2 linked regions of the Cohaesibacter sp. ES.047 genome follow. The protein of the gene in region 2 interacts with the protein of the main gene of each other region in a pairwise test. Links are inferred from orthologs where the notes say so. Each region holds a gene or a part of one and is shown on either strand. Other genes may lie near its edges.

The links.
Region 1: the proteins of rplK (region 2) and CPH65_RS23265 interact in binary tests that used the Escherichia coli proteins (3 or more experiments, as listed by UniProt). The link is inferred for Cohaesibacter sp. ES.047 from one-to-one orthologs.

The regions. Positions count from the first base shown.
Region 1 is NZ_LT907844.1:5,019,057-5,027,868, reverse strand. Bases 5,865-8,812 are described here. They hold CPH65_RS23265 (50S ribosomal protein L11 methyltransferase), read right to left. Parts: upstream 7,803-8,812; coding sequence 6,927-7,802; downstream 5,865-6,926. Other genes in these bases: CPH65_RS23260 (ATP-dependent helicase), read right to left, coding at 7,876-8,812; CPH65_RS24865 (hypothetical protein), read left to right, coding at 6,151-6,285. Also shown: CPH65_RS23285 (outer membrane protein assembly factor BamD), read left to right, coding at 1-11; DNA repair protein RecN, read left to right, coding at 203-1,882; NAD-dependent DNA ligase LigA, read left to right, coding at 1,885-4,005; CPH65_RS23270 (aminopeptidase P family protein), read right to left, coding at 4,030-5,844. UniProt on the Escherichia coli protein: Methylates ribosomal protein L11.
Region 2 is NZ_LT907844.1:4,698,235-4,706,916, forward strand. The notes cover bases 542-3,359. They hold rplK (50S ribosomal protein L11), read right to left. Parts: upstream 2,256-3,359; coding sequence 1,827-2,255; downstream 542-1,826. Other genes in these bases: rplJ (50S ribosomal protein L10), read right to left, coding at 542-697; rplA (50S ribosomal protein L1), read right to left, coding at 1,128-1,820; nusG (transcription termination/antitermination protein NusG), read right to left, coding at 2,403-2,939; secE (preprotein translocase subunit SecE), read right to left, coding at 2,946-3,143. In the rest of the region: rplL (50S ribosomal protein L7/L12), read right to left, coding at 1-121; more of rplJ, read right to left, coding at 179-541; CPH65_RS21660 (methyl-accepting chemotaxis protein), read right to left, coding at 3,723-5,687; tuf (elongation factor Tu), read right to left, coding at 6,025-7,215; CPH65_RS21680 (alpha/beta hydrolase), read left to right, coding at 7,796-8,392; CPH65_RS21685 (RNA methyltransferase), read left to right, coding at 8,516-8,682. UniProt on the Escherichia coli protein: Forms part of the ribosomal stalk which helps the ribosome interact with GTP-bound translation factors.

The sequences.
Region 1 (8,812 bases), 320 kb from region 2 along the record:
TCTTCAGCTGATCGCCTGACGATCTTGGCATCAGCGCCCGTCTTCTTTGCCTGAGGCGAAATAAGCTGGGGAAATGATCACGCTTTGTTCATGTGTTTCGGGCAGTGCGCGATTGCTTTTGCCAGCGGTTTCAGCTTAGCATGACCCGCGAATCCGAGTAAGTGGAATGGCCGCTTTCGGCCATCCTGTTCATGAGGGACCAATGCTCGCCTCACTCTCTATTCGAGACATCGTATTGATTGACCGGCTGGATCTTGAATTCGCCGAAGGCATGACCGTGTTGACCGGTGAAACGGGCGCCGGCAAGTCTATCCTGCTGGATTCCCTGTCGCTTGCTCTGGGTGGGCGCGGTGATGGTGGTCTTGTCCGGGAAGGGCAGAAGCAGGGACAGGTGGTCGCCATGTTCGATCTCTTGCCTGATCACCCGGTGTTTTCTTTCATGAAAGAGCAGGGCCTTGACGGCGACGGGGAGCTGATCCTTCGGCGCGTCCAGAATGCTGATGGCCGGACCCGCGCCTTCGTCAATGATCAACCGGTCAGCGCAGGCATGATGCGGCAGCTAGGCGAGGGCTTGGTTGAAATTCATGGTCAGCATGATGATCGAGCCCTTGTGGACGCGTCCATCCATCGGGGATTGCTTGACGCCTTTGGCGGTCTTCAGAGCAAAGTGGAGACTGTCTCGACGCGCTACAAGACCTGGCGAAAGGCGCAAAAGGATCTTGCAGATCTGGAACGCAAAATAGAAGACGCCCGCAAGGAAGCTGACTATCTCACGGCCTCCGTTGGAGAGCTTTCGGCCTTTGGTCCGGTTGCGGGAGAAGAAGACGAACTGGCCGCACGCCGCACTGCGATGATGCAATCGGAGAAGATCGCCGGCGATCTCAGCGAAGCTTTTGAGACGCTGGATGGCAACGGGTCTCCCATTCCCACCCTTGCGAGCATGATGCGGCGTCTTGAGCGCAAGACCGAGCAGATGCCCGGTCTGCTGGATGAGACGCTGAGCCACCTGAATATTTCCCTCAATGCTCTTGAGGAAGCGCGCGGTAGCTTGGAAGAGGCGCAGCGGCAGACCGATTTTGACCCCCGAGAACTTGAGCAGACCGAAGAGCGGCTCTTTGCCCTGAGGGCCTTGTCACGCAAGCACAAGCTTCCAGCCGATGAATTGGTCGGGTTGCTTGACAAGATGCGCGGTGAGCTTGATGCGCTTGATCACGGCGAAGAGCGGCTTGTGGCCCTGCGCACTGCTGCGTCAGAAACCCGTGAAGCCTATGACAAGGCAGCCGAAAAGCTGAGCAAGGACCGCGCGACGACCTCCAAGGCGCTGATCAAGGCGGTGATGGCAGAATTGCCCTCGCTCAAGCTGGAAAGTGCGCAGTTTCTTGTCAATCAGTCCAGCGACGCCGAAGCGCGTGCTGCCGAAGGCATTGATCAGATCGAATTCTGGGTACAGACCAACCCGGGCACGCGCCCCGGCCCCATGATGAAAGTGGCCTCGGGGGGCGAGTTGTCCCGCTTTCTGCTCGCGCTCAAGGTGGCCATGGCAGACAAAGGCTCGGCCCCCACGCTGGTGTTTGACGAGATTGATACGGGTGTTGGCGGCGCTGTGGCTGATGCCATTGGGCGGCGTCTTGCGCGGCTTGCCACGAATGTTCAGGTGTTGTCTGTTACCCATGCGCCGCAGGTGGCGTCTCGTGCCGATGCGCACATGCGCATTGCCAAGAACGCGGTCAAGGGCGAGAAACGCGTTGCGACCGGTGTAACGATCATTGATGGCGATCACCGGGAAGAAGAAATTGCCCGCATGCTCGCTGGCGATGTTATTTCGGATGAGGCGCGCGCTGCTGCGCGCCGCCTGATTACCGGTGATAAGGTGAGGGCCTGAGATTGGATCGCGAGAGACTGAGAGAAAAGAAGGTCGACCAGCTTGATGCGACAGAAGCCAAGCAGGAACTGACTTACCTTGCCGAGGAAATTGCCGAGGCGGACAGGCTCTATCATACCGAAGATGCGCCGCTTCTCACTGATGGGCAATATGACGCTCTGCGCAGGCGCAATATGGCGCTGGAGCTTCGGTTCCCCGATCTTCGGCGGGAGGACAGCCCGACCAAACGGGTGGGAGGCGCACCATCTGAGAAATTTGCCAAGATCACCCATGCGGTGCCGATGCTCTCGCTGGACAATGCCTTCAGTGACGAAGACGTGGCAGAGTTTGCCAAACGGGTGCGACGCTTTCTGGGTATCGGGATTGAGGAAGGGTTGGCGATCACGGCGGAGCCTAAGATCGACGGCCTTTCGGCGTCTCTTCGCTATGAAAATGGCGTACTCATCTATGGCGTGACGCGCGGCGACGGATCGGTCGGTGAGGATATCACCGCCAATCTCAAGACCATCGATGCCATCCCGCACAAGCTGAAGGGGCAAGACATCCCCGCGGTTGTCGAAGTGCGCGGCGAGGTCTTCTTCCCGCGCTCCGAGTTTCTGGCGCTCAACAAACGGCAGGAAGAGACCGGCGGCAAGACCTTTGCCAACCCGCGCAATGCTGCAGCCGGGTCCTTGCGTCAGCTCGACGCCGAGATCACCCGATCCCGCAATCTGTCCTTCTTTGCCTATGCCTGGGGCGAGGTGAGCGAGGAGTTGGCTCCGACGCAATATGACGCCGTGCAGCGCATCGCCAGCTGGGGCTTTATTGTCAATGATCAGATGCAGCGTCATGAAACCATCGATGGGCTGCTTGAGCATTACGCCAGCATCGAGGCACAGCGCGCTTTGCTTGATTATGATATCGACGGTGTGGTCTACAAGGTGGACCGTCTCGATTATCAACGGCGGATGGGATTTGTCTCGCGCGCTCCGCGCTGGGCGATTGCGCACAAGTTCCCGGCCGAAAAAGCCAAGACGATCCTCAAGGATATCGAGATTCAGGTCGGCCGCACCGGTGCCCTGACCCCTGTCGCAAAGCTTGAGCCTGTCACAGTCGGTGGGGTGGTGGTTTCGAATGCCACGCTGCACAATGAGGGCGAAATTGAGCGCAAGGACGTGCGGATCGGTGACACGGTCATCGTCCAGCGAGCCGGGGACGTCATACCTCAGGTCGTGGGTGCCGTGATGGAATTGCGGCCCGAAAACACAGAGCCCTTTGTCTTTCCCGAAACGTGCCCCGTGTGTGGGTCCAATGCCGTGCGGGAGAAAAAGGAAAATGGCGAGCTGGATGCCATCCGGCGCTGCACTGGCGGGCTGATCTGTGCCGCGCAGGCAAAGGAACAGCTCAAGCACTTTGTCTCGCGCAATGCCATGGACATTGATGGGCTGGGCGAGAAGCAGGTCTCGGCTTTCTTTGAAGAGGGAATGATCCGCAACGCTGCAGATATTTTCCAACTGAGCAAGATCGATAAAGAAAAGGCGCGCGGGGACCGGCTGCGAGATCGAGACGGATGGGGCGCAACGTCAGCGCGCAACCTGTTCAATGCCATCGATGAGCGCCGCTCGGTTGAGCTCCACCGCTTTGTCTTTGCGCTGGGCATCCGCCATGTGGGCGAGACAACGGCCAAGCTGTTGGGTCGGCATTATGGCAGCTTTCCTGCCTTGCGCGAGGCGATGATCAAGGCAGGCGAGGGGGATAGCGACACTTGGCAGGATTTGCTCGACATCGACGGTATCGGCGCGATTGTTGCGCGATCTGTTGTTGATTTCTTCCGCGAGCAGCATAACGAGGACGTGCTCGACGCGCTACTGGCCGAGGTTACACCTCAAGAAGCGGAAGCTGTGCAGTCCGACAGCTCGGTGTCAGGCAAGACGGTTGTCTTTACTGGCAGTCTTGAGCGCCTGAGCCGAAGCGAAGCCAAGAATCAGGCAGAAAGCCTTGGGGCCAAGGTGTCCGGCTCGGTCTCCAAGAAGACCGACATTCTCGTTGCCGGTCCCGGAGCGGGGTCCAAGCTGAAGAAGGCTGAGGAGCTTGAGATCACAATCATGACCGAGGATGAATGGATCGCCCTCATTGCGGGGTGATCCACTCCTCTTGTTCTGTCCCACTCAATGCAGAGGCTTGGTGGCTTCGGCCAGCCATGCGCGGGTTTCTTCATCGAGATCTGCTGACAATTCGGCAAAAACGCGTTGATGATAATCGTTGAGCCAGTTTTTCTCCTCGGCCGTCAGGAGCTCTGTCGCGATCAGGCGTTGGTCGATCGGGCACAAGGTGAGGGTCTCAAAGGCATGCATCGCCTTTTCCCCACCGTCCGGGATTTTTGGCTCTGACAAGATAAGCAGATTTTCAATGCGAATTCCCCATGCGCCGGATTTGTAATAACCCGGTTCATTGGAGAGGATGTTGCCGGTTTCCAGTTTTGTGCGGCCAGCGGAGGAGATCCGATGCGGGCCTTCATGCACACAGAGGAACGAGCCGACGCCGTGGCCGGTGCCGTGGGCATAATCCAGCCCGGCCTGCCAGAGATGGAAGCGAGCGAGCGTGTCGAGCTGGGCTCCTGTCGTGCCCTCAGGGAACAGGGCCATGGAGAGGCCGATCATGCCCTTGAGCACGCGCGTGAATCGGTCCTTCATTTCATCATTCGGGGTTCCGATGGCCACCGTGCGCGTGATGTCGGTGGTGCCGTCTGGATATTGGGCACCGGAATCGACCAGATAAAGCGAGTTCTGCTCGAAGGTGCGATTGGTCGCCTCGGTCACGCGGTAATGCACGATTGCGCCGTTGGCGCCTGCGCCGGAAATGGTGTCGAAGGAAATATCCTTGAGGCAGCCGGACGCAGCGCGAAAGTCTTCCAGCGCCTTGGCAGCTGAGATCTCGTCAAGGTTGCCGCTTGGGGCCATTGTGTCGATCCAGTGGAAGAACTGGCAAAGCGCAATGCCGTCACGCTGGTGAGCGGTCCTCATGCCGGTGAGTTCTGCTTCGTTCTTTGCCGCTTTGGGCATGAGACACGGATCCGGTGCCTTGATGATGGCGCTCTTTGTCTCTTCGATCATCCTTTTGACCGCATATGGCACCAGATTTTCATCGAGTTGCCACGTTTTTTCGGGTCCGATGTCTTGCTTGATGATCGTCTCCAGATCAGCCTGCGGCTTGACGATCACATTGTCTGGCAGGTGATCTCGCACCGATGCATCCAGTTTGTCGGGATTGGTGAGCAGCCATGCGCGGCCATCGGCTGAGAGGATGGCGAAGGCAAGCGGGAGCGGCGCGCGGGGAACATCGGCACCGCGGATATTGAACAGCCATGCAATGCTGTCGCCTTGGGTGATGAAGGTCGCATCGGCCTCATCCCTGAAGGTTTTGGTGATTGCGGCGAGCTTGTCTTCAGCCGGCTCGCCTGCAAGGGACAGCGGATGCGGTGTGATCGGCTCGTCTGGCCGGTCTGGCTGATCCGTCCAGATGGCATCAATCGGGTTGGCCTCAATTGCGACCAATCGGGCACCGACCTTTTCGCAGGCCTTTTCCAGCCGTTTGACCGCAGCCTCCGTGTGAAGCCATGGGTCGAAGCCAATGATGTCATCTTTGGTGGCATTGTTCTTAATCCAGCCAGCAAGTGTATGCTGGGGAACCGAGACCGGTTCGAGCAGGTCCGTGTCCACCTGATCTGTGACTTGCAGTGTGTAGCGACCATCAATGAAAATGGCGGCCTTCGATTTCAAGATGACAGCGGTTCCTGCAGAGCCGGTAAAACCGGTCAGCCATGCGAGGCGCTCGGCATAGAGAGCGAGATTCTCGCCACCATATTCGTCAGCTCTTGGGACGATGAAACCGGTCAGGCCCTGCTCTTGAAGTTCTTCGCGCAACATCGGAATACGCACGCGGCCCTGATCGGGGCAGGCTTGATCGGAAAAGTCTTGATACATCGAAAATTCCCCTAAAGACAGTGGGTTGGCATTGATATCCAGCGTTTGGGCGGAGGGTTGTACGCCGGAGAGTGACAGGTTTGCCTGGCTGGGGCAAGCGGATGTGGGCGGGCATCGGTACAAGGCTCAGGGACACCGAGCGAGGAAAAACTCCATATAACACTGCTGAAAATGCATCGCTAAAAACCACGATATGCATTTTTGCATGGCTGGCGTGTTCATTCAGCGCTTTTATAACATGGTCGATGAGCCCATATTGAGGCTGTCCAGAGGGACAAGAAAGAAAACCAGAGAAAGGAAATCACAATGAACTTCTTTAACCGCGCATTCGACAAATATATCCAGGCTCGTGAAGCACAGGCTGAACGCTTCGTCAACGAATACATGGCTGACCGTGGTATCGATGGTCTTGACGGCCTGAACATCGACTCTCGCGACTAAGTTCGCGAGGGTTCCTCCGGAGCTTTGAAGACGCCCCCGATAATATGGCGCTCAAGGATCGAACCGGAGGACCGAAGACGGGAGGAACACCGTTTTCAAACTTTGTTCCAAAGAACAAGCGGGCCATGGCCCGCTTTTTTCTTGTCCAAATTCCAAAATCTCCGCACTGCATGAGCTATCAGGTTTTTGCTTGGCTGGATTGAGCAGCTGGCAATTGTGCCCAGATGCGTGCTGCATCATAGTCCCGCCAAACATCGGGTCACCGAGCAGACCCGTGATGAGAAGGATTCCCCATACAATGTTCATGTTCAGCCGTGCCTTTGAGCGCATGATACAGTCGCGCGAGCAAGAAGCACGCCGTCTGGTTTTGAGCCATCATTTCTACCCGATGGACCAAGATCTCATGTGCTCAGGTGATTCACACAATCAGACGACACGCTCCAAAGTCCTTTAACGTCCCGTTTCCCCGGACGGTTGACGAAGAAGCAAGGGTTGATCCCAGGATCATGCCCGTAGAGCCAACGAAAAAAGAGAAAGCAGGCATTCCTGCTTTCTCTTTTTTTGTCTGTGTTCTTCATTCTGCATCGAGAAGACACGCGGTTGGCTTGATTTAGCGCGCATTGAAGCGCTGGTTGTCGAGCCTAGCGTTTGAAGACCAGCACCAGCCATCCGTCCTGCGTAACCGTGCGCACAAGCCTCAAGCCTTGCGTGCGATAGGCCGCGATGATCCGCGCCCGTTGGTGAGGCAGAAGGCCGGAAAGAATGACCCGGCCTCCCCGCGCCGTGTGATGCGCAATGTCCGGTGCCATTTTGCACAGCGGTCCGGCCAGAATATTGGCGACGATCAGGTCAAAAGGCCCTTTTTCGCCAAACACTGGATGGCTGAAGCCAGCGGCAACAGCGGTCTTGACAAGCTGATGGACCTCGTTGATGCGCGTGTTCACGTTTGCTGTTTCGATGGAAATCGGATCGATATCGGTTGCCAGAATTTCCTGCTTGAGCAGTTTGGCCAGCGCAATGGCGAGAACAGCAGATCCGGTGCCAAGGTCGAGAATGCGCAAGGGATGAAAACCGCGCAGCTCTTCTGACAGCACCTTGAGGCACCCTGCTGTGGTTCCGTGGTGGCCGGTGCCAAAGGCTTGCCCTGCGTTGATCTGCACGGCGATGCGGCCGTCGGTGTTGAGCTTTCCTTTGTCATGCGATCCATGCACGACGAAACGACCTGCCTCGACGGGAACAAGTCCCTCAAGGGATTTGGTCACCCAGTCGATGTCCCCCAGTTCCTCGATCTTGAGGGGCAGCGCCATGGACAGGGATGAAAGCTCGGCCAAAGCAATCTTGTAGGTATCGCTTACCCCTTCTTCGGCCGGATAGAGCGACAGGGCCCAGAGACCGCGCTCCTCATCGATTTCGAAATTGGAGATGGCAAAGCCGTCTTCCTCGAATACGGCTTCCAGATGTTTGGCGGCGGCCTGAATTTCGTCGGCATTGCCTTCGGCATAGAGATATTGGGGCATAGATCAGCTCTCACTTGGCGTTATCCGCCTGTCGATAGCCTGTCCGGGCAACAAAGACAAGGTGTGACGGGGCTCAGTGCTTCTCGACAAAGGAATCCAGCACGCGCTTCACGCCGGTCTGGAACTGGATGGTCAGCTTGTTGCCCTCAACCGATTTCACTTCGCCATAGCCAAATTTAAGATGGAACACACGCTCGCCCACCTTGTAGCGGGCCGGGCCCTCGGACACGCTCTTGGCGACCAGTTCGCCCTCGATAACCGAAGACCCACGGCCCGGTTGGCGCGGGTTTTTCTCACGGCTGCGGTTGGCCTTGTTGGCCTGCATCCGTTTCCAACCCGGCGTCTCGTAGGAGCCTTCGAAGGGGTCGGAGGAACCAAACCGGCTTTTGCCATAGATCGAGCCGCCAACACCGGAGGCACCATAGCCGCCATAGGTGGATTGGCTCTCTTCGACATCCACATGCTTGATCGGCAATTCATCGAGAAAGCGCGAGGGGATGGAATTCTGCCACAGACCATGGATGCGCCTGTTGGAGGCGACATAGATCTTGGCCCGTTTCTTGGCGCGGGTGATGCCGACATAGGCCAGACGGCGTTCTTCTTCGAGGCCGCGTGTGCCGGATTCGTCCAAAGCGCGCTGATGGGGGAACAAGCCTTCTTCCCAGCCGGGCAGGAAGACGGTGTTGAATTCCAGCCCCTTGGCGGAATGGAGCGTCATGATCGAAACCGCATCGTTGCTTTCGCCTGCATCGCGATCCATGACGAGGGCAATATGCTCAAGGAAGCTGGGCAGGGAATCGAATTCCTCCATGGAACGAATGAGTTCCTTGAGGTTTTCGAGGCGTCCCGGTGCGTCGGGGGATTTGTCCTTTTGCCACATCTCTGTGTAGCCGGACTCGTCAAGAATGATCTCCGCCAGCTCGGTGTGTTTCATCGTCGGCAACTGGGTGCGCCAGTGGTTGAACTGGCCGAGCAGGGACTTCAGAGAATTGCGTGGGCGGGGTTTGAGA
Region 2 (8,682 bases):
CCATCGCGACAGGAGCAGCAGCAGAAACGCCCCATTTGTCTTCGAGCATGGTGGACAGCTCAGCTGCTTCCATAACGGTCAGGGTAGAAAGTTCTTCTACGAGCTTTTCAAGATCAGCCATCGTATTGTTTCCTATTGGTACGAACCTAATAATCTGTTTGTTTGATCGAGAACGGCCTTATGCCGCTTCGTCCTTCTTGGCATATGCCCCGAATACGCGTGCGAGCTGTCCGCCCGGTGCCTGCAGGACCTGAGCGATCTTGGTCGCGGGTGCCTGAAGCACACCAACGATCTTGCCACGCAGTTCATCAAGCGACGGCATGGTTGCGAGTGCATTCACGCCTGCGGTATCGAGTACGGTGGTGCCCATAACGCCGCCCAGGATGACAAGCTTGTCATTTTTCTTGGCGAATTCAGCGGCCACCTTCGGTGCAGAAACCGGATCGCCAGACGTGGCGATCAGTGTCTGGCCTGCGAACAGGTCAGAAATTGGTTCAGCATCCGTGCCTTGAAGAGCGAGCTTGACAAGACGGTTCTTGGCAACCTGCACCGATGCACCGGCATCACGCATTTTACTGCGAAGGTCGGTCATATCTGCAACGGTGAGGCCAGCATAGTGAGCTACAACCACAACTTCCGCGCTTTTCAGCGTTTCATGAAGGGCCGAAACAGCTTCTTGCTTTTCCGCTCTATCCAATGCCTTCTCTCCAGTTACCGGCCCCTGCCCCAAACAGGCAAAAACCGGAGGTTACACTTGACCAGTTCACCCTAACGAAATCGACAAGGAGTCCTGGCACGAAGGGACCTGTCCTCCTTGCCGCCCCGATGGATCAGGAACACGGCAAGCATAGGTTCGACCAACAGACAAAATCCTTTGTCTCATTAGTCCACCCCATCTGTGCTGGATATTTAAGTCTCTCACTTTTCAGCAAAGCGATTGACACCCGCAGTCTTGGACAGGCAGTCTGACTGTGTGTTTGGAGACATCCCGAAAGACGTCGCCGCGCACATGATCTTGCGATCTTGCAAATCACAGGAGGTAAGTCGAATAACTTTTCCGCGATAAACAATAGTCAGACATCCCCCCGACAAGAATCGGGAGGAATCAGTATTGACTTCTAATCGGTTTATTCGACAGAAGCAAGATCTACACGTACACCTGGCCCCATGGTGGAGGACAGGGACATTTTCTGCATGTAGGTGCCCTTGGCGCCGGTCGGCTTAGCCTTGGAAACCGCAGAAACAAACGCTTTTACGTTGTCAACGAGCGCGGATTCTTCAAAGCTGACCTTGCCAACACCGCCATGAACGATACCGGCTTTTTCAACACGAAATTCGACAGAGCCGCCTTTCGAGTCCTTGACAGCCTGCGCAACGTCAGGGGTTACGGTGCCAACTTTCGGGTTCGGCATCATGCCGCGCGGGCCGAGAACCTTGCCGAGTCGACCTACCAGAGGCATCATGTCAGGGGATGCAATGCAACGATCGAAATCGATTTTGCCACCCTGAACGATTTCCACCAGATCTTCTGCACCAACGATGTCTGCACCAGCAGCCTTGGCTTCCTCTGCTTTATCGCCACGAGCGAAAACAGCGACACGAACGGTTTTACCGGTGCCGGCAGGAAGCTGACAAACGCCACGGACCATCTGGTCGGCATGACGCGGATCAACACCAAGGTTGAGAGCAATCTCGACGGTTTCGTCGAATTTGGCGAGTGCGCCGGATTTGACGAGCTTGACTGCTTCCTCGAGGGAATATGTTGCAGTAGCGTCGACTTTTTCGCGAGCAGCGCGAACGCGTTTACCTTCTTTAGCCATGTGACGTTACCCCACCACCTCGAAACCCATCGCGCGGGCGGAACCTTCAATCTGCAACATCGCAGCTTCGATGTCGTTGGCGTTCAGGTCTTTCATTTTCGCTTCCGCGATTTCCTTGACCTGTGCTTTGGTAACCTTGCCACCAACATCACGACCAGGAGCAGAAGACCCTTTCTGCACGTTTGCAGCCTTTTTCAGGAAGTAAGACGCAGGCGGTGTCTTCATCTCGAAAGTGAAAGACTTGTCCTGGTAAATGGTAATAATCACCGGAATCGGCTGATTCTTTTCCATTTCCTGTGTCTTGGCGTTAAACGCCTTACAGAATTCCATGATATTCAGGCCGCGCTGACCGAGAGCGGGACCAATCGGCGGAGACGGGTTAGCCGCCCCTGCCGGTACCTGAAGTTTCAGGTACCCTTGAATCTTCTTTGCCATGTTCTTTCCCTAACGCTCCCGATTTGGAGCAGTAGTTTAAAACGAGAAAGTCGCGCGGTCGGACAGCCCATTTGGCAAATGAACCAATCTCCCGCACGAAACGAAGGACGCCGGCTCAAAAAGAACACGGCACCCGGTTAGTCACAATCAGAGCTTGTCGACCTGATTATATTCGAGCTCGACTGGCGTCGCGCGACCAAAGATCGACACAGTCACCTTCAGACGTGCACGTTCTTCGTCCACCTCTTCCACGAGCCCGTTAAAGGAAGCAAACGGGCCATCGGAAACCCGAACCTGTTCACCCACTTCAAAGGTAATGGTCGGCATCGGCTTGTCGACACCGTCCTCAACTTGCGACAACAGGCGCTCGGCTTCCGCATTCGAGATGGGAATGGGCTTGTTATCGGACCCCAGAAAGCCAGTAACTTTCGGGGTATTCTTGATCAGATGATAGGCATCGTCCGTCATGGCCATCTTCACCAGCACGTAGCCGGGGAAGAATTTGCGCTCGGATTCCACCTTACGTCCGCGCCGAACCTCGACAAACTTCTCGGTTGGCACAAGAACCTCATCAAAAAGCTCACCAAGTCCATTCCGCTCAGCCTGCTGGCGAATGTCTTCAGCAACCTTCTTTTCAAAATTCGAATATGCGTGAACGATGTACCATCGCTTTGGTTTTGTCATGATGCCTTACCCTCCCAATCCGAGAATAAAGCTGACGCCGAAGCTCAACACCTGATCAGCCAGCAGAAAGAAGACAGAGGCAAGTGCCACCATCACAAACACCATCACTGTGGTGATCGCCGTTTCCTTCTGCGTCGGCCAAGTAACCTTGGACGCTTCGGAACGCACTTGCTGCAAGAATGTAAAAGGGTTGGTTTTAGCCATTTAGTTAGCCGCTCACATATAATAACGCGCGAAACAAGTTTCGCGCGTTCATAGGATTGACACCATATATAATACCTTGACCCGTAAGATCAAGCACGAAATGGCAGGGGCGGAGGGACTCGAACCCCCGACCCTCGGTTTTGGAGACCGATGCTCTACCAGCTGAGCTACACCCCTATCTCGTGACAGTCAGTGACAATCAGGATGGTGACTACCTATTGGCTTTCGATCTCAACCGCAAGGGAAAAGACAGCAATATGACAAAAAATCAACAGGTGGAAAAGAATAAGCCTGTTTCCTCATGTCATAGCATCAGGTCATCCATCTGCCACGCAAAGAGAAGGGCCCGGTTTGCAGACCAATCAACAATCGGTGGAATCATCTGACTGCGATAATGTCTGTTCCGATATTTGCAGCATCCGTTGAAAAGCAGGAAATTCACCTGACCGGAAACATCAATTGTTCAACAGGGCGGATTGCTGACGTTCGCAGGAAGTTCACGAACGGCAGCATGTGCTGCATGTATAGAGAGGGATCATGGCTTTCAATTTGAAATCCCATAAAGACAAACCAATACCCCTAGATCCGCTCAAGTCCGATCTTTTGGTCTCTGGCCCAAATCTTCCTGTAGTTGGCCCAGCCCAAGTCTGGCATATCCAGTTGGATGGGATCGGAAACCGCGCGCCCGATATCCGACATGCAGGCACCCTTGCTGGAGATGTTGGACAGTTTGGTCACAAACTCACCCATTTCATCGCGGCCCTTCACCTGCACATCAGTGTCGATTCTGGCTTCCGAGCGTTGCTCGGTTGCGTCAAGCGAAGCTTGAATAATGGCAGGGATCTCTTCACGCAAGCTCCGCGCCGTCATGGACATGCTGTTTGTCTTCTCGCTCATTGCACCAGAGAAAGCCAGAGTCCTTTGGGCAATCTGGGCCACCTCTGACATGCCCGTTGACATCATCCCGACCGAGCGGCCGGATTCACTGACAATACGGCCGAAATTTTCGGTGGTCGCGCGTTGCTCTTCCGTAGCCGAGGCAACGGTGGCGGCCATCTCGCTCAGTCCGCGCGTACTCTGGATCAGTTGATCCATGGAGGAGACGGCAGCATTCGTCTTCTGCTGAATGGTTACGACCTGTTCAGAAATCTGCTTGGTCGAATTGTTGGTTTGCTCGGCCAGATCCTTGACTTCCGCAGCAACAACGGCAAAGCCGCGCCCCGCCTCCCCGGCTCTTGCCGCCTCGATCGTCGCATTCAGTGCCAGAAGGTTGGTTTTTTCTGCGATGTCGCTGATGACAGATACAAACTGACCAATGCTGTCGGCGGCCGTTGCCAGCTCGGCAATCGTGCCTTGCGAGGAGGAAGACAAGGAAACGGCCTCCACGGTCAGCTTGTTGGACATATCCGTTTTCTCGGCCACCTCACTGATCGCGGTGAGCAGTTCCTCCGAAAGTTCGACGGCTTCCTGAGACTGCGCATGGGTTTCCTGAGCTTGAGCCAATATTTGCGAAACACTTTTATTGGCCTGCTCCAGAGAATCGCGCATCTCCATCGACTGGCTCCTCACTTCGCCCGCGCTTTCGGCAATCACATCAATGCCTTCCTCGGTCTTGTCTTTAACCTCACTCGCCATGATCGAAAGTATTTTCCGCCGCTCAGAAATACTCTTGCGATCGGCTTCTTCTCGCTCCTCTTCCAGCTGGCGCATATGAATAAGCTTCTTCTTGAAGCGATCAAATGCCCGCGCCAGATCTGCGATCTCGTCATTGCCCTTGACCGAAACGCTGGCGGATAGATCATTCTCCGACAGCTTTTCCAGCCCGGCGACAACTTGGCGCAAGGGTAACGTGACGGTCTTTCGCGTGAGAAAACTAGAGACAGCAACACCGAGTAGCGTCGAAACAATGGCGATAATGATGAGAACATACTCCGTTGTCTTCTCATGCTCTTCTGCCGTGCGTGTTGCCTTGAGGGTGAACCCCTCAATCTGTCGCAGAAGCTCTACCAGTTCCCGATTGAGCTTCTTTTCCTCTTGCTCAATTGTCTGAAGCATTGCGAGGGCTTTGTCGGTGTCGTTGGCATCCGAATAGGCAATGATCTGCGCTGCATGTTTATCGTAGGTACGATGCTCGGCTTCAATCTGCTTGAGTGCCGTTACGACATGCTGAATTTGAGAGCGCGTTTTTTCATCAAAAGTATGCTCGAGCGCTTTTTCGGCAATACGCTCCCCTTGCTGGATTTCCTGCTCGACGAGAGCTGCGTAGTCAGTGAATCTGGTTTCGGCAGCCGACTTCTGGGCCGGAATATCCCCTTCAACCAATCCGTTGAGACGCAGGATCCGCTCAAACATCACGGATTGTTCCAGCTGATGCGTCGTAATCCGACTCAAGACCTCGGTCAACGGAATGTCAGATTCGGCAATTGTCTCGATTTCCTGACCGATCTTGCCCAGCTGCATTACGCTGAACACGGACTGAGCGACGATCACGAGACTCAAGACCATAACGATCGTGATGACCTTTGCGGATACTGAATAGCGCATCTTTTCCTCACGCAATGTTATACTTAGTAAAAAGTAATCGAACTATTGCATGGGATTGTTAATAAACTTCTACTACTTATGCGGGTGTTTTTACTCAACACTACACAATTCCACCCCACTTTACTCGCCCCGAAGAACCGAGAAGCTCAAGCAACGCTTTGTCAATTCAAGCCGATCCTAGCTTTGCTATGGGTTAGAAAGGCAGATCCTCTGAACAGAGTTCCCCTCGCTAGACGAGAATGAGAAAGCTGCTTTGCAACAGCACAACATCCCCACAACAAAAAGCCCCGGCCAGAGGTCTGACCGGGGCTTCGCAATATTCTTTTGATCGAGTGGATTACTCGACGATAGCGCCAACGATACCGGCGCCGACGGTACGGCCACCTTCGCGAATAGCGAAGCGCAGCTTTTCTTCCATGGCGATCGGTACGATCAGCTCGACATTCATGTTCACGTTATCGCCAGGCATAACCATTTCCACGCCCTCATCAAGGGTCACAACACCGGTCACGTCGGTGGTGCGGAAATAGAACTGCGGACGATAGTTGGTGAAGAACGGGGTATGACGACCACCTTCTTCTTTCGTCAGGATGTAGGCTTCTGCCTTGAACTTGGTATGCGGGTTAACTGAACCCGGCTTACAAAGAACCTGACCGCGCTCAACGTCCTCACGCTTGGTACCACGCAGAAGAACACCGACGTTGTCGCCTGCTTCACCGCTGTCCAGCAGCTTGCGGAACATTTCAACACCGGTACAGGTGGTTTTCTGAGTGTCTTTGATGCCGACGATTTCAATCTCGTCACCAACATGCACCTTGCCGCGTTCAACACGACCGGTAACAACCGTACCACGACCAGAGATCGAGAAAACGTCTTCGATCGGCAGCAGGAACGGAAGGTCGACAGGACGTTCCGGGGTCGGGATGTAGTCATCAACCGCAGCCATCAGCTCAGTGATGGAGTTACGGCCGATTTCCGGATCACGGTTTTCAACGGCAGCAAGAGCAGAGCCTTTAACGATGGGGATATCATCGCCAGGGAATTCGTAGCTGTCCAGAAGTTCGCGAACTTCCATTTCAACAAGCTCGAGAAGCTCTTCATCGTCAACCTGGTCAACTTTGTTCAGGTAAACAACAAGCGCAGGAACGCCAACCTGACGGGCAAGCAGGATGTGCTCACGGGTCTGGGGCATCGGGCCATCAGCTGCAGAGCAGACCAGGATAGCGCCGTCCATCTGAGCCGCACCAGTGATCATGTTTTTCACATAGTCAGCGTGGCCCGGGCAGTCGACGTGAGCGTAGTGACGGTTTTCCGTCTCATACTCAACGTGAGCCGTAGAGATCGTGATGCCGCGTGCTTTTTCTTCAGGCGCACCATCAATCTCGTCATAGGCTTTCGCCGTCGCGCCACCAGTTTCCGCAAGGGTCATGGTGATCGCTGCTGTCAGGGTAGTTTTACCATGGTCAACGTGACCAATCGTGCCGATGTTCACATGCGGCTTGTTACGTTCAAACTTTTCCTTAGCCATGGAAACAGCTCTCGTCGTCGGGCCAAACGTCGTTGGCATACTTCTGCGCTAAAAGGCCGCACCTCTTGTGAAAGAAGCCGCAAACCCGGTTCTATACAAAAAGACCGACACGAAAGGACTTTCGGACCAACGAATACGACAAAGGTGTAACAGAAACAATGATGGAGCGGGTGAAGGGAATCGAACCCTCGTCATCAGCTTGGAAGGCTGTTGCTCTACCATTGAGCTACACCCGCGCGAGACGTAAGCGAAGATGGTGGAGGAGGCTGGATTCGAACCAGCGTACGCATAGCGAACGGATTTACAGTCCGTCTCCTTTAACCACTCGGACACTCCTCCAAGCTTCGCGTCCTGTCCCTGCGAACAGGATGGTCTCGAAAAGCCCGCCAAGTCGCGGTCAGTTCGTGAGCGGCTTTATGCAAAACCGCATGGGTGAAGTCAACAGGGATTTTGCAAATTTGTGAGTATCGCAAAATTCCCGTATTGGTCTGGGGATATTTGCAGTCAAATAGGAGCGTTATCAATCGCTAAGCCTGTGATGCCCATGTCATCTGCCGACTCGTTCTACCATAACACCAATATGCGCAGCGCGAACGGCCATCCGCTGATCTTCCTGCATGGCTCTGGACGCTCGGAAACCGATGGCGCTGATTTCCTTGCGCGCCTGTCTCTGCGCGTTGCGGGGATCTTCATTCGAGGCCATCACAGCCAGAGACGAGGCTACTCCTTTATCAGACGAAATGAGGATTTCTCGCTCGATTATGACGAAATCGCCCGTGATGCGGGTGACCTGGCGGATTTCATCAGGGATCTGAAACACCGGAACCCCGACTGGGCAAAGCCCCCTGTACTGATTGGCTATTCGAGCGGCGCGATCATGGCGGCAGCGATTCTCTGGCAGCGACCGTCCCTCATTGCCGGAGCAGCCTTGCTCAGACCCCAATCCCCAAGCATGGTGCGTCCGGAGCCGCTCAACGGCTTGCCTGTGCTTATCCTATCCGGTCTCTGGGATGAAAGACGCGACGCCGATGCCTCCGCCCATCTGGAAGTGCAACTCGAACAGGCGCGCGCAAAGGTCACACACATCACCTTGCGCACTGGCCATGGCGAGGCTGAAGACGGATCGGACTACACCGCAACGAAAAACTGGCTGAAAGAGACATTTTCAATCAGTTGAGCGTCAGGGCCACCCACTCCCGCCCAACGACAAGACAGACCTCATCTGGCTAATCAGACTCGATATGCGCCTTTTCGTCTCCTTTTACTTGCTCTCATCCCCTTTTTGACGGTAAATCCCCTCATGACAAAAAACCGTTCCCAAAAACAGAAGAAGGCCCGGCAGGCCAACGCCGCGGAGACCTCCAACCGCCCAAGCCGCAAAAGCAGCGACGAGACCGTCCGCATTTTCGGCATTCATGCGGTCGCCAGTGCCGTGGCCAACCCGCGCCGCGAGCTGATCCGCCTGCA